DNA from 4 places in the Ensifer sp. SL37 genome. Region 1 is predicted to be linked to each of the others. Evidence: riboswitches for the same ligand, from Rfam matches in the RefSeq annotation. Region 1 holds a riboswitch; each other region holds the start of a gene.

Evidence for each region. A riboswitch is a leader RNA that binds a small molecule or an ion and turns the genes downstream of it on or off. The one in region 1 is predicted to bind cobalamin.
Region 2: linked by a shared signal. The riboswitch ahead of OVA00_RS27615 (DUF1636 family protein) and the one ahead of OVA00_RS09960 (TonB-dependent receptor plug domain-containing protein) in region 1 are both predicted to bind cobalamin.
Region 3: linked by a shared signal. The riboswitch ahead of bluB (5,6-dimethylbenzimidazole synthase) and the one ahead of OVA00_RS09960 (TonB-dependent receptor plug domain-containing protein) in region 1 are both predicted to bind cobalamin.
Region 4: linked by a shared signal. The riboswitch ahead of OVA00_RS14990 (aromatic ring-hydroxylating oxygenase subunit alpha) and the one ahead of OVA00_RS09960 (TonB-dependent receptor plug domain-containing protein) in region 1 are both predicted to bind cobalamin.

What each region holds. Positions count from the first base shown of each region.
Region 1 is NZ_JAPPRN010000002.1:430,716-438,035, forward strand. Features, by position in the region: gene OVA00_RS09950 (hypothetical protein) at 202-1,995, opposite strand; one part of gene OVA00_RS09955 (IS5 family transposase) at 2,427-2,760, shown strand; one part of gene OVA00_RS09955 (IS5 family transposase) at 2,760-3,181, shown strand; gene OVA00_RS09960 (TonB-dependent receptor plug domain-containing protein) at 3,182-5,050, opposite strand; cobalamin riboswitch at 5,178-5,385, opposite strand; gene mscL (large conductance mechanosensitive channel protein MscL) at 5,843-6,274, shown strand; gene OVA00_RS09970 (SyrB-like regulator) at 6,801-7,196, shown strand; gene OVA00_RS09975 (hypothetical protein) at 7,303-7,320, shown strand, end outside.
Region 2 is NZ_JAPPRN010000006.1:3,167,139-3,174,458, reverse strand. Features, by position in the region: one part of gene OVA00_RS27630 (IS3 family transposase) at 1-161, shown strand, start outside; one part of gene OVA00_RS27630 (IS3 family transposase) at 161-1,101, shown strand; partial or broken gene OVA00_RS27625 (ABC transporter substrate-binding protein) at 1,110-1,622, opposite strand; gene OVA00_RS27620 (ABC transporter ATP-binding protein) at 1,619-2,422, opposite strand; gene OVA00_RS27615 (DUF1636 family protein) at 2,445-2,858, opposite strand; cobalamin riboswitch at 2,964-3,179, opposite strand; gene OVA00_RS27610 (RidA family protein) at 3,363-3,839, opposite strand; gene aspT (aspartate-alanine antiporter) at 4,321-6,009, shown strand; gene OVA00_RS27600 (bifunctional aspartate transaminase/aspartate 4-decarboxylase) at 6,068-7,320, shown strand, end outside.
Region 3 is NZ_JAPPRN010000006.1:3,407,712-3,415,031, reverse strand. Features, by position in the region: gene OVA00_RS28860 (acyl-homoserine-lactone synthase) at 1-120, shown strand, start outside; gene OVA00_RS28855 (DUF2865 domain-containing protein) at 285-1,355, shown strand; gene bluB (5,6-dimethylbenzimidazole synthase) at 1,368-2,063, opposite strand; cobalamin riboswitch at 2,110-2,321, opposite strand; gene OVA00_RS28845 (SDR family oxidoreductase) at 2,419-3,231, opposite strand; gene OVA00_RS28840 (phytanoyl-CoA dioxygenase family protein) at 3,320-4,513, opposite strand; gene OVA00_RS28835 (LacI family DNA-binding transcriptional regulator) at 4,617-5,636, shown strand; gene OVA00_RS28830 (diguanylate cyclase domain-containing protein) at 5,663-7,165, opposite strand.
Region 4 is NZ_JAPPRN010000006.1:566,829-574,148, reverse strand. Features, by position in the region: gene OVA00_RS14995 (DUF6656 family protein) at 1-360, opposite strand, end outside; cobalamin riboswitch at 678-878, shown strand; gene OVA00_RS14990 (aromatic ring-hydroxylating oxygenase subunit alpha) at 983-2,227, shown strand; gene OVA00_RS14985 (hybrid-cluster NAD(P)-dependent oxidoreductase) at 2,229-3,323, shown strand; partial or broken gene OVA00_RS14980 (glycoside hydrolase family 25 protein) at 3,573-4,583, opposite strand; gene OVA00_RS14975 (BA14K family protein) at 5,000-5,428, shown strand; gene OVA00_RS14970 (VOC family protein) at 5,560-5,994, opposite strand; partial or broken gene OVA00_RS14965 (transporter) at 6,071-7,062, opposite strand.

The DNA of each region.
Region 1 (7,320 bases):
GACCGATCGGCTTCCGGCTCGCAAGAGGCCCCCGAGCCTGCGAGACTTCGGCATCAAAGCCCCAAAATGAAGAGGCTTTGAGCCCAGCGAAAGGAAGCGCGACCTGATTATTGGTCAAGAGTTCCGGCTTGCAGGACGCGACAAAAGCAGGAGGGCGCGCCCATTTTCACTTGCCGCGTCAATCGGGCCCGGTCAAGCAATCTAATCGGCGTCTGACCTCAAGGCCCGCGGTAATCCGCCGCTGTCGATTGCTTGTTGAATGCGCTGAGCCAATAGGTGAGGGCGGACTGGCACGGATTGCGCTGCCTCACTCGCATCGCTGGTAGGTGTTCCAAGTATATTGGCTGTCGAACTTTGCGGCATGTATTCATTCTCCAGGCGCTGGAACAAACTCTCCGCGCTGGGATTAGATATATATCCCCCCTGTGGCTCCCTCAAATATTCGCCGGTAATCGTTGAATAGTTGAGATTGACACGCTGCAATCTGGTTGTGCTGTTCAAAGGCGGAGGCGAGCCGCTCGGAGCTCCTTCGCCGTTACCGGTCACCCGGAGGGTAAACGTTAGCGGTTCCGAACCATCCTCTCCAGTCACAGTCGTGGCTTCGTTCGATGCGGTGGCAAGATCCTCGCCGACTTCGAGCTCGGCTGCAGCCTCTGGCGCAACGTCTTGAACCGCTGCTTCGGCCACCGCCGCGGTCTCGGCGGCAATCTCGACCTCCTCGAGGGGGGGGGGGGTGACCGCCTGAAGCGGGCCTGTGAAGGCAGCCGCGACGTTGACTTGCTTTAAGAGGTCGCCGAACGTTTCGAGACCAAGGTCGGTCGTGCTCGCCAACAGCGCCTTGCCATCTTCTTTGGCAATGAGGAGATTGTAGTCGGCAAGGGCATCTCCCAGGGCCCCGGGTCCATAGGAGGCGCCAAACCCCGTCAGGTAGCTGCCCGCATCGCTGGCCTGTTTCGGCGTCTCGATACCGAACGCAAAACTGTCAAGTTCGCCCTTGCGCCCTTGTTCAAACGCTTCGAACACATCCGGAACGCCGCGGGACTGGTTGCTTGAGGTGCGCGCAGACTGTGCCGTTTGGCTGAAGTGCGGCAGCAACTGCCTTGCGGCCTGCGGATCTGACAGGAGGTTGAACGCGTCTTCCGGATTGTTGAGTTCATGGTAGGCAACGTTGCCTTTCGCATCAAAGAGCGCCAGGACGCCTGGCCTTTGTCCAAGCGGCTGACCGCCAGCATCGACGCTATCGCTGCCATGCTTGGATGGCGCCTTCGCTGTGAAATTGCTGCGTTCAGAGATAAACAGGGCGTTCTTTGCCGGGTATCCGTTGATCGCCGGGATGACGGCGACGAAGCTCTTGTCGTTTGACGCGAGCCCCAAGACAGCGTCGCGCCCTGCCTTGCTGAGAGCGGGATCCTGTCGCGCGGTCTCGGCAAGACGCTTTGGAACAGCCTTGTTCAGCTCGGACCGGCGCTGTGTATTGCCATAAAAACCGTCTACATGGTCACGAAACGCGCCCTCGAGCGGCGCCAGCCCGCCAAGCTTGCCTGCCATCGCCGCCTGGAGGTTTGACACCTGCGCATGCTGGTCTTGCCAACGGGGTGCCTGATAGCCGTGGCTCTTAAGGTCCGTGCCCGTCTTGATCGACGCTTTGCCCGCAGGATCAATCTTTGCTTCGTTGAGCTTGGCAATCGCAAACAGGACCGGCGAGGATGCACTGACCGCGCGACCAACCGTCGACGCGCTCTCTGAAGCGGACTGCGAAGGAGCGGTTGGCTTTGCGGCCTGATTTCTTACAGGCTGAAGCTGTTGCGTCGTCCCTGCAGTGATATTCGACAGCGCCTCTTGAAAAACCTGTGGCTGCACGAGCGCATTTTGCTTGGCCGCGATAGGGGGCAAGCGCTTGCCCGTTGGACCATCCCCTCCTGCATCAGTCGGCATTTCCAGCTGTGTTGTGCCTGAAAACGAGTTAATGCCCGGATTGGGAGAAATGATTGTCATGGGGAATCCTTGACCAAGAGCTGCCTTGGCAGGCAGCAGCGTTGCGTTTGAGAGCATTCACGAATGCAACGAATTTGAATAATAACGTAATATGAAAATCCGAATTTGCCCGATAGTCGTCCATGTACCGGAGTGGGTGGGACTGAGCTTTCAGCAAGTGGCGCATTTGCCGTTCAACTCTCGGACTGGAACGACAAGGTGGATCTGTTCCCCGGACATCCACCATCGCTCTGGTGTGCTGTATTTAGCTCGGATGGACGCCATCAGCCATCGAGACCAGCCACAACCCTTTTTTACACCGCCTCACAACCATCAGAAGGTCGCTTTCAAACCGGCAAAGGCCGTAATGCCCAGCGTGTTGAAGCCGTAGGGTCAGGACCTATTAATTTCGTTTGAGATGTGATTCAGAGTCTCCGTTGAAGGAGGTTCTGATGGGTGATTTGTTTCTGCTAAGCGAGCGCCAAATGGCTCGCATCTCTCCACATTTTCCTCTTTCACACGGGGTTGCGCGTGTCGATGACCAGCGCGTTGTCAGTGGTATCGTCTATGTGATCCGCAATGGTCTGCAGTGGAAGGATGCACCTTCGCAGTACGGGCCACATAAGACGCTCTACAACCGCTTCATTCGCTGGAGCCGGCTCGGCGTGTTCGACAGGATTTTCGCCGCTTTGGCCGGCGAAGGTCCTCAGCCTGAGCGCATCATGATCGACGCGACACATCTGAAGGCCCACCGCACCGCGGCAAGCCTTCTAAAAAAGGGGATGTTCCCCGCCGTATCGGGCGAACCAAGGGCGGACTGAACTCGAAGCTCCATGCCGTTTGCGATGATGACGGCCGACCGATCATCATGCTGCTCTCCGAGGGTCAGATGAGCGACCACAGGGGCGCCCGGATGGTGCTCGACGCGTTACCCAAGGCCGATTGCCTCATCGCCGATAAGGGCTACGACAGCACCTGGTTCCGCGAAGAGCTCCTCGCCAGGGGCATCGAGCCCTGCATTCCGTCCTCTAAAAGCCGGACGAAACCGTACGCCTACGACAAAGCTCTCTATCGCCGCAGACACAAGGTCGAGAACCTATTCGCCAAACTCAAGGATTGGAGACGCATCGCAACTCGCTACGACCGATGCGCCCACACCTTCTTTTCAGCAATCTGCATCGCAGCTTCCGTCATCTTCTGGCTGTAATTAACGAGTCCTGACCCTAGACTTCCTGATAGTCGCGGTCGAACAGGTTGTCGATCCGGCCGAAGACCTCCACGGTGTCATTGACCTTGAAGCTGCCACCGACATTGACCAGCGTGTAGCCGGCAAGGGTGACGCGCGGCGGTAAGAAGGTGGCGAAAACAACGTCCTGCATCTTGCCGTTGAAGACCGCTTCGGCGAACACCCGCGCGCGTTCGTCGTAAAAACATAGGCCGCGTCGATCGATCCGCTGTGGTGGGGGCGGCGCACTTCCTGCAGCCGTTGCCCGCCAGCATTTTCCTGCTCTGTCGCATCGACATAGGTGTAGGAAGCGGTCGAGGTGAGGCCGTTGAAGACGTCGACGGTCGCCGACACCTCCACACCCTGCCGCTTGCTCTCGCCGTTCCGGTTGACCGGAGTTGCAAGGAAGCTTGAATTGTGGACGGTGGCGATTTCGTTCTTAAGGTTCTGGTTAAAGTAGGTGACGTCGACCAAGAGACCACCGTCGAAGATGCTCTTTTCGACGCCGATGTCCCAGCCAAGGCTCTCTTCCGGCTTCAGGTTTGGATTGCCGATGAAGCGACCCGGAAAATAGCCGAACTGCTCGTAGAAGGTCGGGTTGGTTACCGCGGTCCCGATCGATGCGTGCAGCCGGGTGTCCATATCCGGGATCTGCCAGGCGCCGCTGATGGTCCAGGTGACCGCATCGTCAAAGGCGTCGTTCCAGTCCTGCCGAAGCCCGCCGTTCAGATAGAACTGCTCGAGGAACTCACCGCGATACTCGCCTATCAACGAGTGGGAATTGCGCGAGAATGTCTCTGTCAGGTGGGAGGGCGAAAAAATCTCACGCTGCCATTCATAGCCGCCGGTAAACTGATGCACCTGGCCTTCCAGATCCTCGAAACGGTAGGAGGCCTGGTAGGTGGCGTTGTAGCGGTTACCGTCGTTCCAACTATCGCCCGAGGCTTCGGTGCGGTCGAACCGGTAGATGTCGTTGCCGGAAAACCGCGCCTTCTGCGTCAGGGCGCCGTCAAGCGCCTCGTTGGTGATGCCGATCGAGCCATAAAATTCGCGGCTCTTGCTGTAGTCGTCGGCGTCGTAGGTCTGAGCCGTATCATAGTCTTGCGGATCGGTGTCGGTGCGGCGGTTGACGTGACGCAGCGTTCCGTCGATCGACGTCTCGGGTGAGAGGTCGACATTGAACTTGCCATTGAGCGTGCCGTTGCGGTCGCCGTCATCCTCGTTGCCGAGGTCCGAAATGTTGAAGCCGCCCGACCGTCGAAGCGCGCCCGACAACGAATAGTCGTAGTTCTCGGCGCCGCCTCGCGTTGAGAGCGCCCCCATCCAGGTGCCGTCGGTTCCCACTTCGGTGCGGGCCGTCGATACAGGCGCCCCGCGCTCGCCGCGCTTGGTGATGATGTTGATCACACCGGCCATCGCGTTCGCGCCCCAGAAGGTGCTTTGCGGGCCGCGCAGGACCTCTATGCGCTCGATGTCGTCGGCAATCAGGCTGCCGAAATCGAACTCGCCCTGCCCGTCGTCATTGGCCTCGACGCCGCCAATCATGACGAGCACGTGGTTGCCTTCGGCGCCGCGCATACGGACCTGCGTCAGGCCGCCATTGGTGCCGGTCCGCGACACGGAGACCCCGGGGACAAGCCGGAGCGCATCCGAGACAAACCGGATCTGGTTCTGTTCGATCTGTTCGCCGGATATGACCGTGATGGCACGGCCGGATTTCTTGAGTTCGACGTCGGTCAGGCCATCCCCGACGACGATGGCATCTAGTTTCGTCGGCTTTTCGTCTTCAGCAAGCGCCTGCTGCACCAAGGCAAGCACAAGCAGGGAGGTCCCCGCCAGTCGGACATTCATCTCTTCCCCCACGGCAGGATGACCTCCACGGTACCGCACCGCGGGCACTTCAAGCGCCACGGCGACATCGTTTTGACAATGTCACCGCTACGGACGGCCGCGCCTTGGACAAACCCCGTATCCAGGCATGGGTGACCGGTAACAGGCAGGTCTCCTGACTTCCGCGTTATCGCTTGGCCTCGCCTTCCCGCGCTGGAAAGCACAGTGGCTCGTTGAGGCAAGCTCGGCGGTTACAGTTGCGGGGGGCAGTCACGGGTTCGGCCCCTGATGGGTAGTCCTCACCGTGTTCCCTTTTCATCCGTCGATCCGACGGAACCTGTTCCGTGCCACGTCTTTAGCGCTGTGAGGAAGTTGGGGTCAATAGCCGCTAGACTCCGCCCACGGCAACTTTGGGCGGCGCCGCGGTAGGCAAGCGGTTCTTGGCTAAGCATTCGAACGCCGAAGTGCTTCACCCCGTGCGTGGTGTAAAGCCAGAGGAATTCTTGTTGAACCAGATGGCGCATTCCCCGCCGGTCACGGGTGCTTATTGCATTATTAGTTCAAAACAATGCTAGCAAGGCGTCAGGTGCTCCACTGTCCTTCGTTCATCGGGATGTTGCTCGATGTCGTGGCAATAGATGGATGTAACGCATCGCATGCATGGCGCGATTCAAGTCCTGTGTTCTTGCCGGTTCTTGATCTTTACGTGCTTCTGGTGCCAGGGCGCGACGATGACAGCAGTGACATCGGACAAGGTTCAGCCATGTATCGAGCGCCGATAGCAGCTTTTGAACGGGGATTACGGAGAGACGCATGCTGAATGATTTCAAGGAGTTTATTGCCCGCGGCAACGTGATAGATCTTGCGGTCGGTGTCATCATTGGCGCCGCCTTCAACAAGATCGTCACGTCGATCGTCGAAGACTTGGTGATGCCGATCGTCGGAGCGCTGACCGGCGGAGGTTTCGATTTCTCCAACTATTTCCTGCCGCTCTCTTCGAATGTAACGGCGACATCTCTCGCCGCTGCCCGTCAGCAAGGTGCCGTCTTTGCCTATGGCAATTTCATCACCGTGCTCATCAACTTCCTGATCCTTGCCTGGATTATCTTCGTGATGGTGAAGGCGGTGAACCGCATGCGCGCGTCGATCGAGAAGAAGAAGGAAGACGAGGCGCCGGCCGCCGCGCCACCGCAGGACATCCTGCTCCTTGGTGAAATCCGCGATCTGTTGAGGCAGCGCGCGTAGCCTTTGGACGCGGCCCAGATCAGTCAGGGCCGCGAAACCTCCAGAAACCAATACCTGATCAGATAACGTTGGGTGATCATCGCCGGGGCGAATGAAGAGATGCTCCTCCGGGAGCGCCAATTGACGTGTTGATCGTTGGGTTTCGTTGGTGGTCGACCGCGTGTCCAAGTCCGTCGGACGCACTGCCGTCGCTCTTAAGAAGTGAGAATTGTAAGCAATACAGTTTGAAATGCGCGCGCGACCAACGCTTCATCCGCGGAGGGGCGGGGTGACGGCGGCCTATTCGTTCGTGATGACAGGCCAAAGAGGCTCGGAAGAGTAGAGGCCGCAATGTCCGTCTGGCGTTTTGCTTCAAGGTGGGCGCGCGCCCCACGATCTTACAACCCCCTTGCAGAGTTCACCACTTTTTGCGTTGTCGAAAGTATCGTTGCCCTTCGACAGCGAGGCTGTTGTTAATCGATAAGCCTCATTGACTCTGATCTTTGCGCGTTGGAAACAAGACCGATAGTTGAAAAGGGAACAGCTGATGACTGACGAGAACAAGATCGAGATTGAGGCCGAAATTGCGTCGCCGAAAAAGCGCCGAGCCCCTAGGTCGAAGAAAGTTGGATCGGACGTAACGACCGATGCTCCCAAAACGGGTCCTGCAAGGGCGCCAAGAGGTAGCCGCAAAAGTGCCACGATGCCAGCTGATGGCGTAGCCCCGGTCAAGACAGTTGGCAAGCCAACGCCAAAGAACGCGACCAAGGTCGCCGGAAGAGTGCGGGCGACGAAGGAAGCCGCCGAAGTCGCAGCCGCATTCTCCGACGAAATTTCTGACTTGCTTGAACTCGAAGAAGAGAATGCGCGCCTTCGCAAGACGCTGGCGGAGAAACTGCGGGCCGAGAACGCCGACCTGCGCAAGCGACTTGGCCTTGCTTGATCCCTAGTGCTGGCCGATTGGAATAGGCGATCGGCCTCCTTCCCCTATTTTGGTAGCCGATTGGCCTCCCGATGGAGGCCAATGCGACCGTTACTGAGGGCGCTCGATGAAGTCACCCTGGAAA
Region 2 (7,320 bases), on a different contig from region 1:
GCACGGCGTCAGCGATGCCAGCATCTATAAATGGAAGGCCAAATTCGGCGGCATGGACGTATCCGAAGCCAAGCGGCTGAAGACGCTGGAAGACGAGAACACGAAGCTGAAACGGCTCCTGGCAGATGCGATGCTCGACAATGCGGCCTTGAAAGACCTTTTGGGAAAGAAGTGGTGACGCCCGCAGCAAGGCGGAAAGCTGTCGCTCATCTGATGGATCACCACCAGATGAGCGAACGGCGGGCGTGTAAAGCCATCGGCTTTTGCCGGATGATGATCCGTTACGAAACCAGGCGCAGCGATGACCATGACCTTCGCGAGCGGATGAAGGCGCTGGCGCATGAACGCCGCCGCTTTGGATATCGACGCCTTCATGTGCTGCTCAGGCGTGAGGGTCACCTTGTGAACCACAAGCGGCTCTTCCGGCTCTATCGGGAAGAGAAGCTGACGGTGCGCAAGCGCGGCGGTCGGAAACGAGCGATAGGCACACGAGCACCGATGCTGATCCCGCTTGCCGCCAATGATCGCTGGTCACTGGACTTCGTGTCGGATCAACTCACCGATGGCCGCAGGTTCCGGATTCTGACGGTCGTCGACGATTGCACCAGGGAATGCCTGGCTCTCGTCGCCGACACGTCGCTCTCCGGCCTGCGGGTCGCCCGTGAGCTGGATCGGATCATCGAGGGACGAGGCAAGCCGAAGATGATCGTCAGCGACAATGGCAGTGAGTTCACCAGTAACGCGATCCTGCAATGGACGGATCGGAGCAAGGCGGATTGGCACTACATCGCGCCGGGCAAGCCGATCCAGAACGCCTTCATCGAAAGCTTCAATGGGCGGCTGCGCGACGAGCTCTTGAATGAGACGCTCTTCTCGTCACTGGCCCATGCTCGATCGGCGCTTTCAAACTGGCGCAGCGATTACAACGATCATCGACCACACTCTGGACTCGGCTGGATGACACCTGCCGAGTTCGCTCAGACAATCAACCCGCGACGTGATGCGGTGCTGCGCAGCCGGAATGGCTCCGCACCGCAACCCGCCGCTACCGCCCCCAATACAGCAACCCAAAACCGCTGGAGCAAACTCAAAACTGGATAAAACTTGGGGGCAAGGTCATCGACGCCGAAGATGCGGCCGAGATTGAGAAGATCGACGAACATGTCGTTCATATCAGGCTTCTGCTTGGCCATCACGTGGATGCAGGATTCGGTCAGCTCGTAGACGCCGATCTTGAAGGGCGCCAATGTCTCGGGCGTGACCTCGCCGCCGACCTTCATGCCGTAGTTCCAGCCGGCAAAGAGGAAATCGGCATCGGCGTTGAGCAGCACTTCCTTGGTCGGATATTTCTCCGAAAGCTCCGGCAGTTCCTTGACGCCTTCGCGCAGCTTCTCGTCCAGCGTCTTCCAGCCGGAGACGCCGGTATAGCCGACCATGCGGTCCTGGAGCCTCAGCGCCAGCATCATCTCCACCAGGTTGACGTCGTTGGCGATCGCGCGCTTCGGCGCCGCGTCGAAGGTCACCTCGCGGTTGCAGCTCTTGACGGTGACCGGATAGGCCAGCGCCGGCGTGGCGGCGGCAAGCACGAAAAGAAGGGAAAATGGGGCAATATTGATCTTCATGAAATCGATCCCTGTCGAGGAAGTGAAAAGGAAAAGCGGGCGCCGCCGGCAGCGGCATTGTGAACGGTGGCGGTGACGCCGAAGGCGGCCGAAAGCTCGCCGGGGCTGAGCACCTCTTCGGGCGGGCCGAAGGCCGTCAGCCGCCCGGCGGTCAAGATCGCGACATCTGTCGCAAACTCGGCGGCGAGATTGATGTCGTGCAGCGTCGAGACGATTGTCAGTTTCAGCGTCTGCAAGAGCTCGAGGATTTCGAGCTGGTGGCGGATGTCGAGATGGTTCGTCGGCTCGTCGAGGATGATGATGCGCGGTTCCTGTGCCAGCGCGCGGGCGATCAGCACCCGCTGCTTCTCACCGCCCGAAAGCGTCGAGAACTGGCGACCGGCAAGATGGGCAAGATCGAGATGCGCGAGCGCATGCTGCACCCGCTGGCGGTCGAAATCGTTCCAGCCGCTCAAGCCCTCCCGCCGCGGAATGCGTCCCATCATCACGACGTCGCGCACGCTGAAGGGAAAATCGCCGGGCATCTCCTGCAAGACGACGGCGATTGTCCTTGCCGCCTCGCGGGCCGAGATCGACCAGAGATCGACGCCATCGACCGAAACACGGCCGGCATTCGGCTGCACCGCCCGGTAGAGGCAGCGCAGAAGCGAGGTTTTGCCGGCGCCATTCGGCCCGAGGATCGCAAGCCGGCTGCCGGCCGCGATCGCAAAGCCGATGTCGTTGACCAGCGTCAGGCCCGAACGCGGCCCCCAGCGAAGGCCCTCGACCGTGAGGGCTGCACCCGTCGCGTTGCAGCTCATGGGTTCGTTCCTCTGCGCGACCTCATTGGAAGTGCCCGCCAAGATCTTCGGAGACGAGCATCGCCGCGGGAATGCGGGCAAGCGTCTTGCCTTTCAGCCCGCGCGGCCGTTCCGCCGCCCGCGTCATGCCATCGCCACGCTCGGCATAGGTTGTGGCAAAGCGCACGAGATCGTCGATGTCCTCTTCCGGCGAGACGTCGCCGAAGAGATAGGTCGCCTTCCCCGTTGCCTGGAAGGCGATGGTGCAGGGCCGCGTGCAGGCCGCCATGCAGACCGTTCCGGCGATCGAGAAGTCGCGATCGAGCGGTGCGCCGAGCGCTGCGATGCTCAGGTTGAGCCGCTTGATCAGCTCGGCACCGGGCACGCATGGGCCGCCGGTGAAGCGGCAATCGGTGCAGACCGTTATCTTGTGCTGTCGGAAATTCGGCTCAGCCATTCCTGCCCTCCGCCGGACTGACGGCAAGAGATGGCGAAACGGCAAGAGGACGGAAAACCGTCGTATGAAAGCCAGTTCTTTTCCATCGGAACACCCCGTCCGTTGTGGTTGATCGGTTCGATGGCAGGTCTCCTGGCTCGCGGGTCGTGGCGCATCCACGTCTTCCCGGTCTTCGACCAGTGACATGGTGTGAATGCGCTTTCCGCTCACAGTTGCGGGGGCAGCCACGGTCTCGGCCCCATCAGGGTCGTCCGTTCCGTGTTCCCTTTTCAGCCGCTTCCGCATTGTCGCGGACGCAGCACCATCAACGCCTTCCTCGCATGAATCGGCGGATGAGACAACCGCACGACACAGGCGGGAGGGATCTATCAACATGCGGCGTTTCGTCATGCGAGATTTGTTATAAAATAACATTACGTAGCGCAAGCCGAAAATTGGGCGCCGGACACAATCCGACGCCCGCGATAGCGACCACCTTTCCGCTAAAAGACGTGCCGTGCTACCTCAGAACTCCGGCGGCAAGAGTTCGGCCGTCAGCGTCACCGCGACAGAGGCGTTGCCCGGCAGGTTGCGCACGCCGCAGACGGAGCGAACATGGCCAGCCCTTTCGCCAAAGGCGGCCGCCAGAAGCTCGGAAGCACCGTCGAGGACCTTCGGGTGCTCCAGGAAATCCTCAGTGCAGGCGACATGTCCCTCCAGCCGGACGATCTGGCGAATACGCTCGAAACGGCCGAGATGCTCATGGATCTGCGCCAGCGCGTTGAGCACTGCCAACTCTGCGGCCTTGCGCCCCTCGTCGATGGTCACATCGCGCCCGAGCAGCCCCGTATGCACGAAGCGCCCGTCCAGCAATGGCCCCTGCATCGAAACATGAAGCATCTCACCCGCCTCGATCACCGCGCGGTAGGCGCCGAGCGGCCTCGGCGGCGTCGGGAGCTCAACGCCAAGTGCGCCGAGCCTTCGGATAACCTCGTCCATCATTGCTTCCCCTCCTCGTCACCTTACGAACCGGCCGCCTTGCGGAGACGACACCGCTTTTTTCTCAAGCCCTCGAAGTTCTGCCGCCCCTATCGCAAGCAGCAAGACGCGCCGTTCCGTGCCCAGCAACTTTTCCAAGCATAACCAAGAGAAAACGCCTCATGCTTCACGTTGGGAGATAACGTTACGAATTACAACACCAGAGTTGAAGTGCCATCGCGATCCGGGCCAGTGCCGCGGTCTTGCGATCGAATGCGACCGACACATCGCGGCGGCCTCGATCCCCAACCCCAAGCAAAAACGCTGAAATGTAACATACGTTACGCTCACGTAACCCTATGCCCGTTGAGAATTTCGACGACCGAAGCGACAATTGCCGGGATTAAGATTGGGCATCGACAAGCCTCGGAAACAAGCTCAACTTAGCCGCGCAGATCCCGAAATGAAGTGACGGCAACTCAACTTTCAGAGGGGAATAGCATCAGTGAATCCCATTGATTTCTTCGTCGACACGCTTCGGACCTATCCGCCTGTCGCCGTCTTCCTCGCCCTCGGCATCGGCTTCCTCATCGGTCCGATCAAGGTCGCGGGGTTCAACCTTGGAAATGTCACCGCCACGCTGCTTGCGGGCGTTCTCATCGGACAGCTGGGTATCCAGGTTTCCGGCGACCTGAAATCCACCCTGTTTTTGATTTTCCTCTTCGCCGTCGGCTACGGCGTCGGGCCGCAATTCGTGCGGGGCTTGAGCACCGATGGACCGAAACAGATCGCCTTTGCGCTCTCCGTGCTGGTGCTGTGCCTCGTCGTTCCCTATCTCTGCGCGCTGATTGCCGGGCTGCCGCTCGGCTATGGCGCCGGCATGTATGCCGGCTCGCAGACGATCTCGGCTGCAATCGGGGTTGCGACCGACCAGATCAATTCGCTCGGGCTGACGCCGGAGCAGGCCAAGACCTTTGCCGACCAGATCCCGATCGCCTATGCGGTGACCTATATCTGGGGCACGATCGGCTCGGCGATCATCCTCGCCCAGCTCGGTCCCAAGCTTCTTGGCATCGACCTTCCGGCGGCCTGCCGCGAATACGAGGCCAAGCTCGGCGGTGGCAGCGAAAGCAGTGAGCCCGGCATTACCCGCGCCTATCACGACTTCGGCCTCCGGGCCTATCGCGTCGACGCGGCAAGCGGGCTCACCGGGAAACCGGTCAAGGACATCCTTCCCGGGATCCGCGTCTTCGTCGAGCGCCTGCGGCGCGGCGACCAGATCATCGAGGCCGATGGCAACACCGTGCTGCAGCCGGGCGACGTCGTCGCCTTTTCGGGCCGGCGTTCGCTGCTCGTCGAAAACCTGGACAACAAGCTGCTCGAGGTCGAGGACAAGGAGCTGCTCAACGCGGAAGCCGAAGTCCTCGATGTCTACGTGACCAGCAAGGCGCTCGCCGGCAAGACGCTGGCGGAAGTCAGCACCATGGATTGGGCGCGCGGCGTCTATGCCCGCAAGATCATCCGCTCGCTGGTCGAGATCCCGGTGCTGCCCGGGACGACGGTCGAGCGCGGCGACATCGTCACCATCGGTGGCGCGAAACGCCATGTCGAAGCGGCGATCAAGGCGCTCGGCTTTGCCGACCGGCCTGTCGAGACGACCGACATCGCCTTTCTCGGCTGGGGGCTTTTCATCGGCGCGATGATCGGTGCGCTGACGATCACGATCGGCGGTATCCCGATCGGCCTTTCGACCTCCGGCGGCGCGCTTCTGGCCGGCCTCGTGCTCGGCTGGCTGCGCACCACCTACCCCGCCTTCGGCCGCATCCCGTCACCGGCGCTGTGGCTGATGAACACGCTCGGCCTCAACATCTTCATCGCCGTCGTCGGGATCGGCGCCGGCCCGGGCTTTGTCGCAGGCCTGCAGGAGGTCGGCATTTCGCTGTTCATCTGGGGCGTGGTCGCCACGTCGATCCCGATGATCGCCTCGGTGCTCCTCGGCCACTATGTCTTCAAGTTCCACCCGGCGATCCTGTTTGGCGCCTGCGCCGGTGTGCGAACGACGACGGCAGCGCTCGGCATGATCCAGGAGGCGGCCAAGAGCAAGGTGCCGGCGCTCGGCTACGGCATGCCCTACGCCATCGGAAACACGCTGCTGACCATCTTCGGCCTCGTCATCGTCATTATGCTCGCCTGAGGCGAACGGGCGAAGCCGACCATCGTTCAAAATGCATAGATCACAGGGAGTGTGGACCATGTTGGACAGAAATTTCTACGACAGCCTATCCGATCTCAGCCCGTTCGAAATCAAGGACGAACTGATCAAGCTCGCCAAGTCGAGCTCACAGAAATCCGCCAAGGCTTTCCTCAATGCCGGCCGCGGCAACCCGAACTGGACGGCGACACGCGCTCGCGAGGCCTTCTTCCTGCTCGGCCAGTTTGCGCTGACGGAAGCCAAGCGCGCCTATTACGACCCGAAGGCCGGCGTGGCCGGCATGCCGCCGAAGGACGGCGCCCACGCGCGGTTCGAAAAGTGGACGAAGAAGCTGCTGCAAAACACGGCTGACTGGGACGAAGAGGATGAAGGCATCCCGCCGGCAAAGACGCTTTCCGACGCCGTCAACTACGCCATCACCACCTTCCGCTTCGATGCGGACGCCTTCGTGCACGAGCTCACGGACTCGATCATCGGCGACAACTATCCGGTTCCCGATCGGGCGCTGCACCACAACGAGATCATAACCCACGAATACCTGATGTGGGCGATGTGCGCCGGCCACCGACCGAAGGCAAAGTTCGACCTTTACCCGGTCGAAGGCGGCACTGCCGCCATGTGCTACATCTTCAAGGCACTGAAGAACGCCCGCCTGCTTAACGCCGGCGACACGATCGCGCTCGGAACGCCGATCTTCACGCCCTATCTCGAAATGCCGGAGCTGGAGGACTACGATCTCAAGACCATCAACGTCAGCGCCGAGCAGGAGGACCGGTTCCAGTTCACCGACGAAGACATCAAGGCGCTGGAGAACCCCAAGGTGAAGGCGTTGTTCCTGGTCAACCCCGGCAACCCGTCCGCCGTGGCGATGGATCCGGATTCGATCAAGCGCCTTGTCGACCTCGTCAACAAGAAGCGCCCCGACCTGATCGTGCTGACGGACGACGTCTACGGCACCTTCGTTCCGGGCTTCCAGTCGCTGCTTGGGCATCTGCCGCGCAACACGATCGGCGTCTACTCCTATTCGAAGTACTTCGGCTGCACCGGCTGGCGCCTCGGCGTCATTGCCGTCGCCGAGGACAACATCTTCGACGAGAAGATCAAGGCCCATGGTGAACCGATCCAGAAGCTCCTCGAAAAACGCTACAAGGCGATGACGCCGAAGCCGCGCGAGGTGAAGTTCATCGACCGCATCGTCGCCGACAGCCGCGACGTGGCGCTGAACCACACCGCCGGCCTGTCGCTGCCCCAGCAGGTGATGATGACGCTCTTCGGCCTGGTCGAGCTGATGGA
Region 3 (7,320 bases), on a different contig from region 1:
GCGGTTGCCGTCGCCTGGGAAGTAACGCCGGATCTGCTCACGCGGATGAAGGCGGTCGCTGCCATCGAAGGTACCGTGCTCGAACGTCCGATGTCGCTGGAAACCGCCCGCGCCGCCTAAGCGCGTCAGGTGATCTGCGCTGTTAACGCAAACCGTCGCTTGTCGTTGCACGATCAACGACAAGCTCTATGATGGAGGCGAAACAGGAATGCCGCTGGCAGCCACCCGCAGAAGGTCGGCGCCGACCTGGCAACAGGAAGAGACTTTCGCCCGTGTTCACGCGCATGAAACACGTCGCTGCGGCCCTTGTGCCTCTGGTTCTGATCGGTGCCGGCCCGTCACTGGCATCGACGGCCTGCGACCGACTGAACGCGCGGCTCGCGCAACTGCCTGACTACGTCGCCAGCAATGCCGATGCGCGCGACTACGCAAGCGCGATCTCGCGGCAGAATATCGAGCTGCGGCGGGCAAAGAACGACCGCCGCCGCGCGGGTTGCGGTGGCGGCAACGCCATTGGCTTCGACGGCGGCGACCCCGACACCTGCTACGGCCTCAACAGCCTGATCGCCGAGATGGAAGACAATCTGCGCATGCTGAAGTCCGAGCGCGAGCAGATCGTCGCCGGCGGCAGCGACGACAGCCGGCGCCGCATCCTCGCCGCGCTGGAGATCAACGGTTGCTATGGTGACCGCGAGGAGTTCGCAAGCGTGGAACCGGACGTGCCGGAAAGCCACCGCAACATCGTTGCCGACCTGCCGCCGGAAGACGCCTACGGCCCGATGCTCGGCCGAGGCGAAGACGGCTACGCACCGCAGGAGCGCTACTATAGCGGCACGCTCAGAACCATGTGCGTGCGTACCTGCGACGGCGCCTTTTTCCCGGTTTCTTCAGATGCGACGCCGGCCGATTTCCCGCGCGACGAGCAGGCCTGTCGGGCGCGCTGTCCGGGGGCTGAGACCGAGCTCTATTTTCACGACCTCAACACGGAAGAGAGCGACAAGATGGTCTCGGCCGTGACCGGCCGTCCCTATACCGAAATGCCCAACGCCTTTGCCTATCGCACCCGCGCTGTCGGAAAACCCGGCCAGTGCGGCTGCCAGATACCCCAGACCGCCTCGACCACACCGAAGGCAAACGGAACGAAGATCGGTGACGACCAGTCGTCGATCATCGTCATCGAGACCAAGAAGCCGGAAGCGGCGAGCAATACCGCCAAGGCGCCGGCCGAAGAGCGGCCTTATGATCCGTCGAAGAACAAGGTTCGCGTCGTCGGCCCGACCTACCTGCCGCAGGAAGAAACCGCCATCGACCTCAAGCATCCGAAGGGACCGGCCTATCAGCCGGTCCAGAATTGATCGGACGAGGCCTTACGCCTTCTCCTTGCTGCGTCCCCATCCGTCTTCGAAAACCAGCTCGTCGAGCGGCAGGCGCTGGCGCCAGCCCTTCACGGCGAGTTCCGGCTGCTGATAGAGGCGATCGACATAGCCGAGGCAGAGCCAGGCAACGATCTCGATATGATCTGGGATGCCGAGAATCGCCTTGATCTCGGCCTCGTGGAAAATGCTCACCCAGCCGACGCCCACCCCTTCGGCCCGCGCAGCAAGCCAGAGGTTTTGCACGGCGCAGACGGTGGAATAGACGTCCATCTGCGGATTGTGGGTGCGCCCGAGTACGACGGCACCGCCGCGCGTGCGGTCGCAGGTGACACAGATGCTGAGCGGCGCCTTGCGGATGCCTTCCAGCTTCAGCGCACGGTACTTGGCCTGTTGTTCCGCCTCGAACATCAGCGCGGCCTCGTCATTGGCGCGGCGAAACGCCTGCCAGACGCGCTCACGCGTTTCTTCCGCCCGCACCAGCACGAAGTTCCACGGCTGCATGAAGCCCACGGACGGGGCGCTGTGCGCAGCGGCCAGCAGGCGCAAGATCAGATCATCCGGCAATGGCGCGGGCAGGAATTCATCGCGCACGTCGCGACGTGTCGAGATGGCACGGTAGACGGCCTCCCGCTCTGGCAGCGAAAAGGCACCGGCAGCCGCAAGGCCGCCTTTCGGTTCAGTCAGCATCGTTCGATCCCCAACAATGCGAAAACCTCCCGCCGTCCACGCGGGGTTCGGTCTATCTCGCCAGGCCGGTCTTCTGACTTCGGTTCAACCGATCACCTCGCCTTCCCAGATCGATTGAAGATCCAGTGGCAAAACCTTGAATCAATTCAAGGCTCTCTTAGACGCGATCGTCCCCGTCACAGCGTTGGGCACGTTCCGGAATGACACCGGATTCCCGATTCTCCCGCTCTCGCGGGCACCTGACGACGGCACTAAGTGCACAGCCGTTTGAGAAAGACAAGCGGCGCCAACCCGGTCGAGACATGGCGCGCCACTTTCCGCCGGCTACTTTCGAGCTTAGTCGTTTGCCTCCGCCTCAAAGCGGAGCGACCGGATGCGGCGAACCGTCATAGGCGCCCCAGACCGACTGATCGAAGCAAATCACCGATCCGGTCATCAGCCCGGACTCGGCCGACGACAGATAGGCGCAGGCCCGCGCCACTTCGGCCGGATCGACGAGCCGACCGAAAGGCTGGCCGGCCGCCGCCTTTTCGAGCCAATCGGCAGCCGCGCCATGAAACTCGCGCTGGATGCGGTCTTCGCCTTCGGACGCCATCCAGCCGATATTCAGCCCGTTGACGCGAATGCGGTTGCGAAGAAGCGCATAAGCCGTGTTTTTGGTCAGCGTTTCGAGGGCGCCTTTCGACGAACAATAGGCGGCAATGAACGGCTGGCCGGCCATCGCCGACATCGAGCCGATGTTGACGATCGTGCCCTCGGTCTTCTCCCGCCGCATGATCTTCACCGCCTCCTGCATCAGGAAGAACGGCGCGCGCACATTGATCGCGAACATGCGGTCGAAGAGTTCGGGCGTGGTATCGAGGATCGTGCCACGGTCGGTAATAGCTGCGGCGTTGACCAGCGCATCGACCCGGCCGAATTCCGCGTCGCAAGCGGCGACCACCTTGCGGGCGTCCTCTACTTTTTCCAGATCGGCCTCGACATAGACGACTTTCGCGCCACTTGCCTTGCCGATCTGCTCGGCCTTCGCCCGCCCCTTGGCGGCGTTGCGGCCGCAGATGACGATGCCTTCAGCGCCGCGTTCGGCGAAAAGGCCAGCAATCGTCGCGCCCAGTCCCTGCGTACCACCGGTGACGATGGCGATCTTGCCTTGCAATTGTCCACTCATCGAATTCCTCCCTCGGAAATGATCGTTTGAAACGGCTGCGGCTCCCGGCTGAAACACACCGGGAGCCTGTCAAATTGTAACTCGCTCGTCAGCTCAGCTTGCGCTTCGCCTGCGCCTCCAGCACCGAGAGAAACTCTTGTTCGCCCGTCCCCGCAGTGAGAGCCTCGCGCATCAACTGCGCCTGCGTCTTCGGCGCCAACCCGCCGAGTGGCGGATCCCGGTCGAGATTGGTGGGGAACGAATAGCCTTCGGCACAGGAGGAGATCGCGTTGGCCGCTTCCGCCTGCGTCAGCGTCCCGCCCGCCAGCAAGGCCCGCAAGGCCGGATAGAGCGTCGCGCTCATGGTCAGTCGGTCAACGGTTTCCATTGCGCGACCGAAGGCCGAAGATACCTGCAGCAGGTTGGCCACGCGGCGGATATCCCGGGAGCGGTTGGTGCCGGCGGCATGGAAGAGCGCCGGGTTGAAGAAGACAACGTCGCCCTTTTCGAGCGGAAGCTGCACGTGGTGTGCGTCGAAATATGCGCGGAATTCCGGCCGGTTGAGCGCCAGATAGCCCGGCACATAGGTTTGGCTATAGGGCAAGAACAGCGTCGGTCCGCTTTCGAGCGGCATGTCGCAATGGGCAACCGCCCCCTGCAGCGTCAGCACCGGTGAAAGCCTGTGCACATGCGCCGGATACTGCTCGATCACGGCCGCGGTCTGGAAGCCGAGGTGATAATCCCGGTGCGCCGATTGCGCCGCACCGCCAGGATTGACGCGATTGACCTGCGCCGTCATCTGGTAGTTCGGCCCGAGCCAAGCCTCGCTGACGAGCGCTATGACGGCATTGCCGTAATAGGAGGCGAAATTCTCCGGCGCGTTCAGGCAGTGCTTTTCCAGCGAGTTCCAGATGCGGTCATTGGCGCCGGGTTTGGCGAAGTGATCGCCGCCGCCGCTGTTGCTTCGATGTTGCTCTTCGATGATGGCGTCAAAGACCCCGCTTGCGACGTCGATTGCTGTCGTATCGGCAAAGGCGCGCTTGAAGACCGCCACGCCAGGCCCGGTCGCCAGTACCTCGCAGATCTCCGCCAGAACAGAACGCCGCGCCTCGGCATCGCCGCACGCCGCAATCAGCGCGGCGCTGTCATAAATCAGGATATTCTTTTCGCAGCCGGAAGCATGGGGGTAGTCGGACAGGCTGGTTTGGCGTTCGACTTCCGCCCGGAACGATTCGAGATCGCAAGCCTCTTCGGTGAGCCAGACGCGGTCGATCCGCTGGCGCGCTTTGTTGTCGGTCTTCATCGCGTTTCCTCCTCTGGAACATCCTGATGAACACGACTATAGGCGGCGGCAAAACATGATATAGAGCAAGAATCCATCAAAAATCCATCAGGAGAGCAAGGCGATGGCCCATCCGTTTCTGGTCAAGGACATCGCCTTTCAGGCCGGGCTCAGCACCGCGACCGTCGATCGCGTGCTCAACGAGCGGCCGGGCGTGCGCCGCCAGACGGAGGCCCGGGTTCGCGCAGCCATCGAGGAATTGGAGAAGCAGCAGGCCGGCCTCGACATCCAGGGGCGCAAGTTTGCGATCGATATCGTCATGGAGTCGCCACAGCGCTTCACCGACGCGGTGCGTCGCGCCTTCGAGAGCGAGGCGATGACCTTCGCGCCCACCGTCTTTCGCTGCCGGTTCCACTTCGCCGAGACGATGCGCCCACAGGAGATCGTGCAACTGCTCGACCGAATCCGGCTGCGCGGGACCGACGGCCTGGTGTTGAAGGCGCCGGACGTGCCCGAGATCGTCGCCGCAGTCGCCCGTTTCGAGATGGGCGGTACGCCCGTCGTGACGCTGGTAACCGACCTGCCCCATTCTCAGCGGACGGCCTATGCCGGCGCCGACAACCGGGCGGCGGGCGAAACGGCCGCCTACCTCCTCGGGGAGCGCTTTTCCGGCGCGCCGGCAACTGTGCTGGTGACCCTTTCGAGCGGCCGCTTTCGTGGTGAGGAGGAACGCGAGATCGGCTTTCGCCGGGTGTTGCGCGAGCGCTATCCGGCAATCCGGATCGTCGAGATCAGCGAAGGCCACGGCCGCGACAGCGAAACCGGCCGCCTGGCTCACGCGGCGCTCTCGGCCAATCCCGATATCAACGCGGCCTATTCGATCGGTGGCGGCAACCGCTCCGTCCTTGCAGCCTTCGAGCGCCTCGAGCGTCACTGCGCGCTCTACATCGCCCATGATCTCGACGAGGACAATCTGGCGCTGTTGCGGGAACGGCGCATTCACTTCGTGCTGCATCACGACCTCAGGACCGATGCGCGCACCGCCTTTCGCACGATGATGCTGCGGCCCGGCGCCCAGGCGCCGGCAATCGGCCCGCAGCTTTCCGCCGTGGTGGTGATCACGCCCTACAATGTTCCGGAGTAACGCTGCTGCCGATCCGCGGGTAGCGTTCAGGCCGCCGACTGGCCGTCATTCTTCTCGGCCGGCAACACCATGTCGTCCGCCGTTTCGAAGCGGTTGCGGCCGCGCCGCTTGGCCAGATAGAGCGCTTCGTCCGCAGCCAGCAGCAACTGGCGTGCCGTCAGGCCATGCCGCGGCGCAAAGGCGATGCCGGCGCTGCCGCCGACAACGAGCATTTGGCCCTCGAAAGCGACCGGCGTCTGCGCGTCGGCGATCAGGCCGGCCGTCAGGCTGCGGGCGTCGGCCTCGCTGCAATCGCCGAGAATGACCGCGAATTCGTCACCCCCAAGCCGCGCGACCGTGCCCTTCGGGCCAGCCCGGTTGCGAAAGCGTTCGGCCATGGCCACCAGCACGGCATCGCCGGCGGCGTGGCCGTGGCGGTCGTTGACCTCCTTGAATTCATCGAGGTCGGCATAGACGAGCGTGAACGGATGCGTCGATGCCCGCAACAGGGCCGCCGCCAGCATGTCGTCGAAGCCGCTGCGGTTCATCAGCCCCGTCAGGCGATCGTGCTTGGCAAGGTGCCGGTTCAGCGCCTCGCTCTGCTGCAGGGCGGCAAAGAGCGTCGAGAACCGCAGCGCCACGAAGGCCATCAGCAGTGCTGCGACGATCGCCATGATAATGACGCTCGGCAACAGCTCCGCGCGGACGAACCCACCGGGCGATTTCGGCACCCAGGCGGCCACGAGACAGGACGAATCGGAGCAGCGCCCGACAGACGCATAGGCACTGCCTGCAGGCCGCTCGTTGAGCGGAACAAAGGCCAGCCCGCGAATACCCAGCCGTGCCGCGATCTCGCGCGTCATTTTCGGCGTGACCGGCCGAACGGCGACCATCAGCACCGGATCGCGCCGTTCGGCCGGAACCACCAATGTCTCGGGGATGACCGCCTGCACCACGGCAACACTCATACGCCCGCCGATCTCGCGCAGGTCCACCGCGTGGATGCCGGGCACGGCCGGCATCACGGACTGCGCATCCGGCGTCGTGACATCGAGATTGTAGGTGCCGTCGTTGTTCCTGAGCGCATTGTCGTAGCGGCGCTTGGCTTCGTCTACGAGATCGTCGACCTCGTCGAGCGGCACGCGGGCGACCTCTGCCGGAACCGATGCGCCGTCCTTGAGCGCCGTCGAAACGGTGCGGGCCGGATCCGTGAAGATGATCCAGGAGAAGCCGTAGTCTTCCCAAAGCCAGCCCGAAAGCTCGTCGGCGACGAAACTGTCGCTGACATGCCCCGTCGCCAGCTCCTCGTAGGTCTTGTCCCAGAAGGACACCTGCGCCTGGAACTGAACGACCGCATCCATCTGGTGGCGCAGCTCGTTTGCGACAAGCCGACGCTCGGCCGAAAGGCCGAAGCGATCGGCCTCCGTGACGGACCGGTCGAGGACATAGATGAGGCTTGCAATGATCAGGACCGCGACCAAGGTACAGGCGGCATGGATCGCCCAGACCGTCTTGTCCCGTTTTGCCTGCCGCAACGCCTTTTCCACCACGCCAGTCCCCCTCGTCCGTACCGGCCCTGCCGGGCATACTAGCACTTGTGGAGGTGCGATGCGCAACGATGGCAGCCGATACTGCCGGCACCCTAGCGACCAAAATCGAAGTTTGGCTTAAATAAGCTGGTGATAAAATACTTAACGATTTCAAC
Region 4 (7,320 bases), on a different contig from region 1:
GTTGGCGAAGTAGAAGGACCAGGTGATGTCCTTGGAGGGAGTAACCGGCGTACGCGCCGCCGTCACGTGACAGTAGCCGAGATGCGGCCGGCCGACGAGAGTGCGGTGGAAGATCATCTTCGGGAACTGGATCGAGGTGTGGAACCCGTTGATCCGCTTATGGGTCGTGTCGCCGGCGGTGCTGAGCTTCTTGCCCGTCCTGTCTGCGACTTCCTCATAGCTCAAATACCTGCGTTCGCTCGGCAACCATTGCCTGCGGTTGATCCGGCCCGTGCGCAGGAATTCGGTATGAACCGCCACCTTCGGCGGGATTGTCGGCAGCTTTTCGGCTGCCGCGTCGTAGTATCTCAACTTTGCCATGATCGTCAGCGCGCCATCTGCCTGCCTGCAGGACCTCTCTCGTCCGCCGGCTAGGCTAGCGGCTCATGGTTAATGAATGATTTCCCCCTGGCTGCATCATTAGCGTTCTCTATCTGACGCGATGTCGCAAACGGGCGAAACCCTCCCGCATCTGCGCCGACCGCGCCGCAAAAGTCGGCAAATGCCCAAGATGTGATCTATCTATATGTTTGCAATGTAAAAATTCTAAGACGGTGGCCTTTTGTGGCGGTTTTTTCCGTGTCGTCATTCTGGAATTGGATGTCGCTATCGGGCAGCTGCCAAGGCGACTTCCGCGATTACATATCCTTACTCAAGGTGCCGTCTTCGAAGGGAAGATGGAGAATTGGGAAGCCGGTCAAATCCCGGCGCTGCCCCCGCAACGGTGGTGGAGCGAAAGCCTCGGCAAAGGCCACTGGACGGTTCGTCCGGGAAGGCGCCGGGCAGGTCCGAAAGGACGGCTCCTGAGCCCGGAAACCAGCCTTGACGGACATAACCGTAACGGGTTGCGGCGGGCAGCCGGATCGGAGCCTCAAACGCATGGGTGTGCGCCCGTGCGGGTTCCTGTCCTGCCTCTCCGAAACATGGCGCATGAGGACAGGACATGGACACCAGAAACGATATGCTTCGAAAGCTGAAGGGCAGGCGGGACGGCTACAGCCTCGACCGGGCCTTTTACATCGATCCCGACTACTACAGGCAGGATCTGGAAAACATCTGGTACAAGGATTGGCTGTTCATCGGCCATGACTGCGAGATCCCGCGGGCCGGCAATTACTTCACCGTCCAGGTCGGCGACTACCCCGTTGTCATCACCCGCGACCGCCAGGGCGCCATCCGGGCGCTGCACAATTCCTGCCGCCACCGCGGCTCGCGCGTCTGCACGCAGGCGAAAGGCTCGTCGGCAAAGCTTGTCTGTCCCTATCACCAGTGGACCTACGAACTCGATGGCTCGCTGCTCTTCGCCCGGCAGATGGGAGAGGATTTCGACAAGGCCGCCCACAGTCTGAAGCCGATCCATTGCGAAACGGTCGGCGGCTACATCTTCATCAACCTGTCGGAAAAGCCGATGGATTTCACGGCGTTCCGCGACATGGCCTTGCCCTATCTCGCGCCGCATCGGCTCGGCGAAACCAAGGTCGCGTTCGAAAGCACCATCATCGAGAAGGGCAACTGGAAGCTCGTCTGGGAAAACAACCGCGAATGCTACCATTGCGCCGCCAATCATCCGGAACTCTGCCGCACCTATCCTGAGGCGCCGACGGCGACCGGGGTGCAGGGCGCCAAGGATGATCCTGTGATCGCCGAACATTGGGCGAAGTGCGAGGCCGAGGGCCTGCCGAGCGAATTTAAGATGTCGCCGACCGGTCAGTTCCGCGCCGCCCGCATGCCGCTTGTCGACAATGCCGAAAGCTACACCATGTCGGGCGCCCGCGCCGTCAGGCGGGCCCTGTCCGCCGACGTCTCCCAGAGCCAGATCGGCACGCTCTTGATGTTCCACTATCCCACCACCTGGAACCATGTGCTCGCCGACCACGCCATCACCTTCCGGGTGCTGCCGCTCGGGCCCGAACTGACGCAGGTGACGACGAAGTGGCTCGTCAACAAGGATGCGGTCGAAGGCGTCGACTACAATCTAGAAGAACTGACGCATGTCTGGACCGAGACCAACGACCAGGACCGTCAGATCGTCGAGGAAAATGCCTTCGGCATCCGCTCACCGGCCTATGAGCCCGGTCCCTATTCGCCCGAGCACGAGGGTGGCGTGATGCAGTTCGTCGAGTGGTACTGCAAGTTCATGGAGCAGCGCCTTGCCGGCGACGCGGCTCCGCTTTCAAGGGTCGCCTGACATGCAGATGGCCTCTTCGTTTCACCATTTCGACGCGCTGCATGTCTGGATCGACCGGCAGCAGATGCTCGAATGCACATCCGCGGTCGTCGAGACCGCCGATGTCATGACCTTCACCTTCCGGGCCGAAAAGCCCGCCTGGTTTCGCTATCTGCCCGGGCAATTCGTGACCCTCGAACTGCCCGTCGCCGACGAGCCAGTGATGCGCACCTACACCCTGTCGTCGACGCCCTCGCGGCCGCTGTCGATCGCCGTGACCGTCAAGGCGCAGTCAGACAGCATCGGCACCCGCTGGATGTTCGAGCACCTGAAGCCCGGAATGAAACTCCGCGCCTTTGGCCCGCTCGGCGATTTCAGTTTCGTCCGCCATCCCGGCGACAAGTACCTGTTCATCTCGGCCGGCTCCGGCATCACGCCGATGATGTCGATGACGCGCTGGATGGCGGACTGCGTGCCGGAAACGGATGTGACCTTCATCTCCTGCGCGCGTCGGCCGGACGATCTGCTGTTCCGCTCGGAGCTGGAGGTTCTGGCGACGCAGATGTCCGGGCTGAACCTCGGCTTCATCGTCGAGGGACATGAGGCACGCCACGGCTGGCACGGGCTTCGCGGCCGCATTGATGGCGCCAAGCTGCCGCTGCTTGCGCCCGATTTCATGGACCGCACCGTTTTCTGCTGCGGCCCCGAACCGTTCATGCGCGGCGTGCGCGAGATGCTGAAATCGGCCGGTTTCGACATGGGCCGCTACCACGAGGAGAGCTTCCAGCCGGCGGCGGCACCCGCCGCGGAAGAGATTGCCGTGCGCGCCGGCGCCGCCGACGAGGGCGAGGTCCAGGCCGCCAAGATCGCCTTCACCATGAGCGGCAAGGAGATCGAGGCCAAGCCCGGCCAGACGATCCTGCAGGCGGCGCGCGCCAACGGCGTGCGCATCGGCGCTGCCTGCGAAGGCGGCATCTGCGGCACCTGCCGGGTGATGAAGGTCTCAGGCGAGGTGGATATGAGCCACAATGGCGGCATTCTGGACGACGAGATCGATGAGGGCTACATCCTTGCCTGCTGCTCGCGACCGCTTGGCGATGTCCAGATCGAAGCCTGAAGGCGCTGACGCATATCGTGAAAAAGTGTACAGCGGTTTTGCGACAACGACATGCATAACAACAAGCGCTTAATGCCTGTCGCGTGAATGCTTTTCACGCGACAGGCTTTAGGGCGCGTTGCAGGGGATCGGATTGGCGGACATGCTTGCCGGGGCGTCGGTGCCGGCCCCCGTCTTGGAGCAGGCGCCCTGGGCGGCATCATTGCCGGCGATCGCCACCTGCAGGGCATGTTCCTGGCGGGCGAAATCGATCGAGCCGGTCACCAGCATGTCGACACCGCTGCCGGCGCCACTCGTAGCGTCAGCGCGGCTCACGAGCAGCGGCTCGGTAAACATCGCAGTCGCCCTTGCCACCGCCAGCATGCCCGTTCCTCGCTCGGCTTGGGCGACGAGCATCAGTGGCAGTGGCTTTTCCGGCAGCAAGACGCCCTGTGCCCAGATCGCTTTCAGCGCCAGCGGCGACATTGCCGCCACATTCACGTCGATGTCGTCAAGCGTTCCCGGCACGCGGTAGGGGCAGCGGCGCTTGCCGCAGTTGATGCCCGAGGAGAACTGCCACAGCGCGTAACTGTCCCAGTTGCCCATCGGGAAAACCTGGCGGATATCCGGTTTGTAACGGGCGTACCAGAGCGGCAGGCGCGACAGCAGCCGGTGTTTGGCCCGGTGCGCGGCGATGTATTTGGCGGTGATGTGGTTGGTATAGAGGATCGGGTAGCGCCCGGTCCGGGTCTTGATGTGCCCGGCGAAGATGGCGGCGTCCTCCAGCGACATGTACTTGTCCGGATCGATGCCCTCGAGATCGAGCACCATCAGCTCGTCGTCGCGCGGATCGGCGTAATCGAGGAAATGGTTCGCCTGGTCGACGGGATTGCCCGGGCGGGCAAGATGGTAGGCACCCCACAGCAGCCCGTGCGAACGGGCAATCATCCGGCGGGTCTGGTAGAGCTCGCGGCTGACGGCGTATTTGCGCCACATGGTCTTGCAGTGGTTGAAGGTGTCGCCGTTGTGGTCGCCGGTGCAGGAGAAGCTTTCGGGCAGGCCGTCGGAGGCTTTGGCGATGAAACCGGAAACGCGCTTGTCGCCAAGCATCGTTTCCCAGTCGATGCTGTTCATCTCATAGGCGTCGACGATGATGGCATTCGACTTGGTCTTCCAGGGTTCCAGTTCACCGGCGCGTGCGATCGCCGCCGCGAAAGCCAGACCGATGAAGGTCGCGAGGCGCAGAATCATCCCTGTCGTGGAGATACACCGCTTTGCCATTCTCTGAGATTGCCGACAGTATCGTTAACGCATCGTAAATCCCAGCCCCCGAGCGGACTGTGCGGGAGCGACGCGCGAATGTATACCGACCTGTGGCTGTATATAAGCAATTGCTTTCATGTTCGCGATCTGACGATCAGCCGGGAAGGCGTTGGTCGACGATGCGGCAATGCCTTGCTGCAGCAACGGGTGCTGGCCCCGCCACCTGATCCCGCAGGAGGCGGAAGATGGAACAAAACCGGTGACTTACGCGTTATCGGTCGATTTCGGATTTCCCGGCTGAGGGACATCCCCGTATCGGCCTCGGTCCGGGTGAAATCATGGAAAGGTTGAAATGCCGCGGCAACCCGAAACCGGGCCGCGCAAAATGCGTTCGGTGATGGAGGGATTTTATGAAGAACGTTCTCAATTCCGGGATGAGCCGGTGGTTTTCCGTGGCCGTTGCGGTGGCTGTGCTGGCGACGTCGGCCGCCCCGTCGCAGGCCTTCACGCCGACACCGCCGCGCCTTGAGCGGCAGAGCGATGCACAGAACGTCCAGTATCGCCGACCGGGCATGGAGCGTCGTGGCGGCTATTACTACTACAACGGCTACCGCGGTTATAACTACCGCCGCCCTGGCTATCGCTACTACAATGGCTGGTGGTATCCGATGGCAGCCTTCGGCACCGGAGTGATTATCGGTGGAGCGATCGCCCAGCCGCCGCGCTACACGCGTCCTGCCCCCGTCTATGGCAGCCGCCATGTGCAGTGGTGCTACGACCGCTACCGCTCATACCGGGCCTACGACAATACCTATCAGCCCTATGGCGGCCCGCGCCGCCAGTGCTATTCGCCCTATAGTTAAAGGGTAGGCAGGGCCGGGCGCTTCCGCTCCTGGCCCTTCTTCGCCTGGGATCACATGAGGCCGCCATAGCTGCGAGCGATGGGCCTGGCCGATGATCGCGCCGTGCCTGGCGAAAACTTGTCCTGCAGTGGCTAAAGTTCTTGGGCGAGCCCGATGAGCAGCCCCTCGGGACCGCGGATATAGCAAAGCCGATAGGCGTCCTTATACTGGACCACTTCGCCGACCAACTGCGCGCCGCGTTTGCGGAGCCGCTCAACCGTCTCGTCGACGTCGTCGACCGCGAACATGACGCGGAGGTAGCCAAGCGCATTGACCGGGGCAGTCCGGTGATCGGCGACGACCGGTGGCGCGAGGAAACGGGAAAGCTCGAGCCTGCTGTGGCCATCCGGCGTGCGCATCATGGCAATTTCGACATGCTGATCGCCGAGCCCGGTGACACGCCCGGCCCATTCCCCGTCGATCGTCGCCCGCCCTTCGAGCTCAAGGCCAAGTTCGCGGAAGAAATCGACCGTCTCTTCGAGGTCTTCGACGACGATGCCTATGTTGTCCATTCGCTTGAGCGCCATGTTTCCAATCTTCACGGTCTACGGGGACGTCGCTCCAAACAACACCGAACGCCTGGGGAGAGTTCCGACCGGCGTCTTAGAGAATGCCGATCCGCCGGAGAATCCACCAGGCAAAGCCCATGGAGAGTGCGATGAACAGCGCCGCATAGAGCGTGCCGGTGCCGTCGGCGAAGGGCAGCGCCCCGGTGTTCATGCCGAAGAAGCCGGTGACGAGCGTCGGCGGCAGGAGGAAGGCGGTCATCAGCGAAAGGATGTAAAGATGCCGATTGGTCTCCGACGAGATCTTGCTGTCGATCTCTTCATGCAGCAGACGCGCGCGTTCCTGCAGCGCGAAGACGTCGCGGTCGACCGCTTCGAGCCGATCGGAAAGCCGCTCGGCGGCGTCGATGAACCCGGGCGGTACCTCGTCCTCATCCGATGCGCCCGCCCGCCTGAGCAAGGCGAGGATCGTGCGAAGGTGCCGATGCAGCCGCACCACCGTGCGCCGCAGCGGCGCAAGCCCCGGCTGCTGCCGATGCCCGGCCTCGCCATAAACATGGTCCTCGATGACGTTCAGATCCTCGGTCAGTTCCAGAACCAGCGAGATCAGCGTGCGCTGGAATTCGACGACGATCATCTCGAAGAGGTCGATCGGTACCGTGCGCATTTCGTGCTCTTTTCCACCGCTGCCTTGACGCGGTCGATGCTGCGCAAAGGATGCAGGCGGGTGGTGATGATGATGCGGTCGCTCACGGCGAAATGCAGCCAGCCGATCGTCTTCGTCACCGCGTCGAAGGTGCGCTCGAAATCGACGAGCGTGCCGTGCACGATATCGTCCGAAACGGTGATGGCCGCCTGGGTGTCGTGGCTCGTCAGCGTGGCGACTGCGAGCGGCGGCAGGTTGCCGATCCGCTCGATGACCGCAGGCGTTCGCGCGTCCGAGAGCGCGAGGTGAACCCACACCCATCCTTCCCCGGATAGCAGGCTGTCGATCGAGGCGTCGGTGGCGATCCGCTGGCAGCGGCTTTCGCCCGGCAGGAAACGATAGGCCCAGACGATGCCGGGTATTTCAGGGGAAATCAGGTTCATCTGAACGCCTTGTCCAGGGTCCGCTGCCTGTTCCGATCCATCGTTGGCAACGGGAGGGAGGAACATGCAGCCATTCAAAGTGCTAAAGTGACAGTCGCGCGTCCTGCGACGACGCGCGGCACTATCTGTCTTGGCTTCTATGCGCCGTTGATGACAGTTTTGTTACGGGCGGCCGTAGCCCGATGTTCGGGAAGCCGACGGCAATTGACGTTGACGTTTACGTAAAAATCAATAGTGTTCGGCGCACGAGGCCGCGCC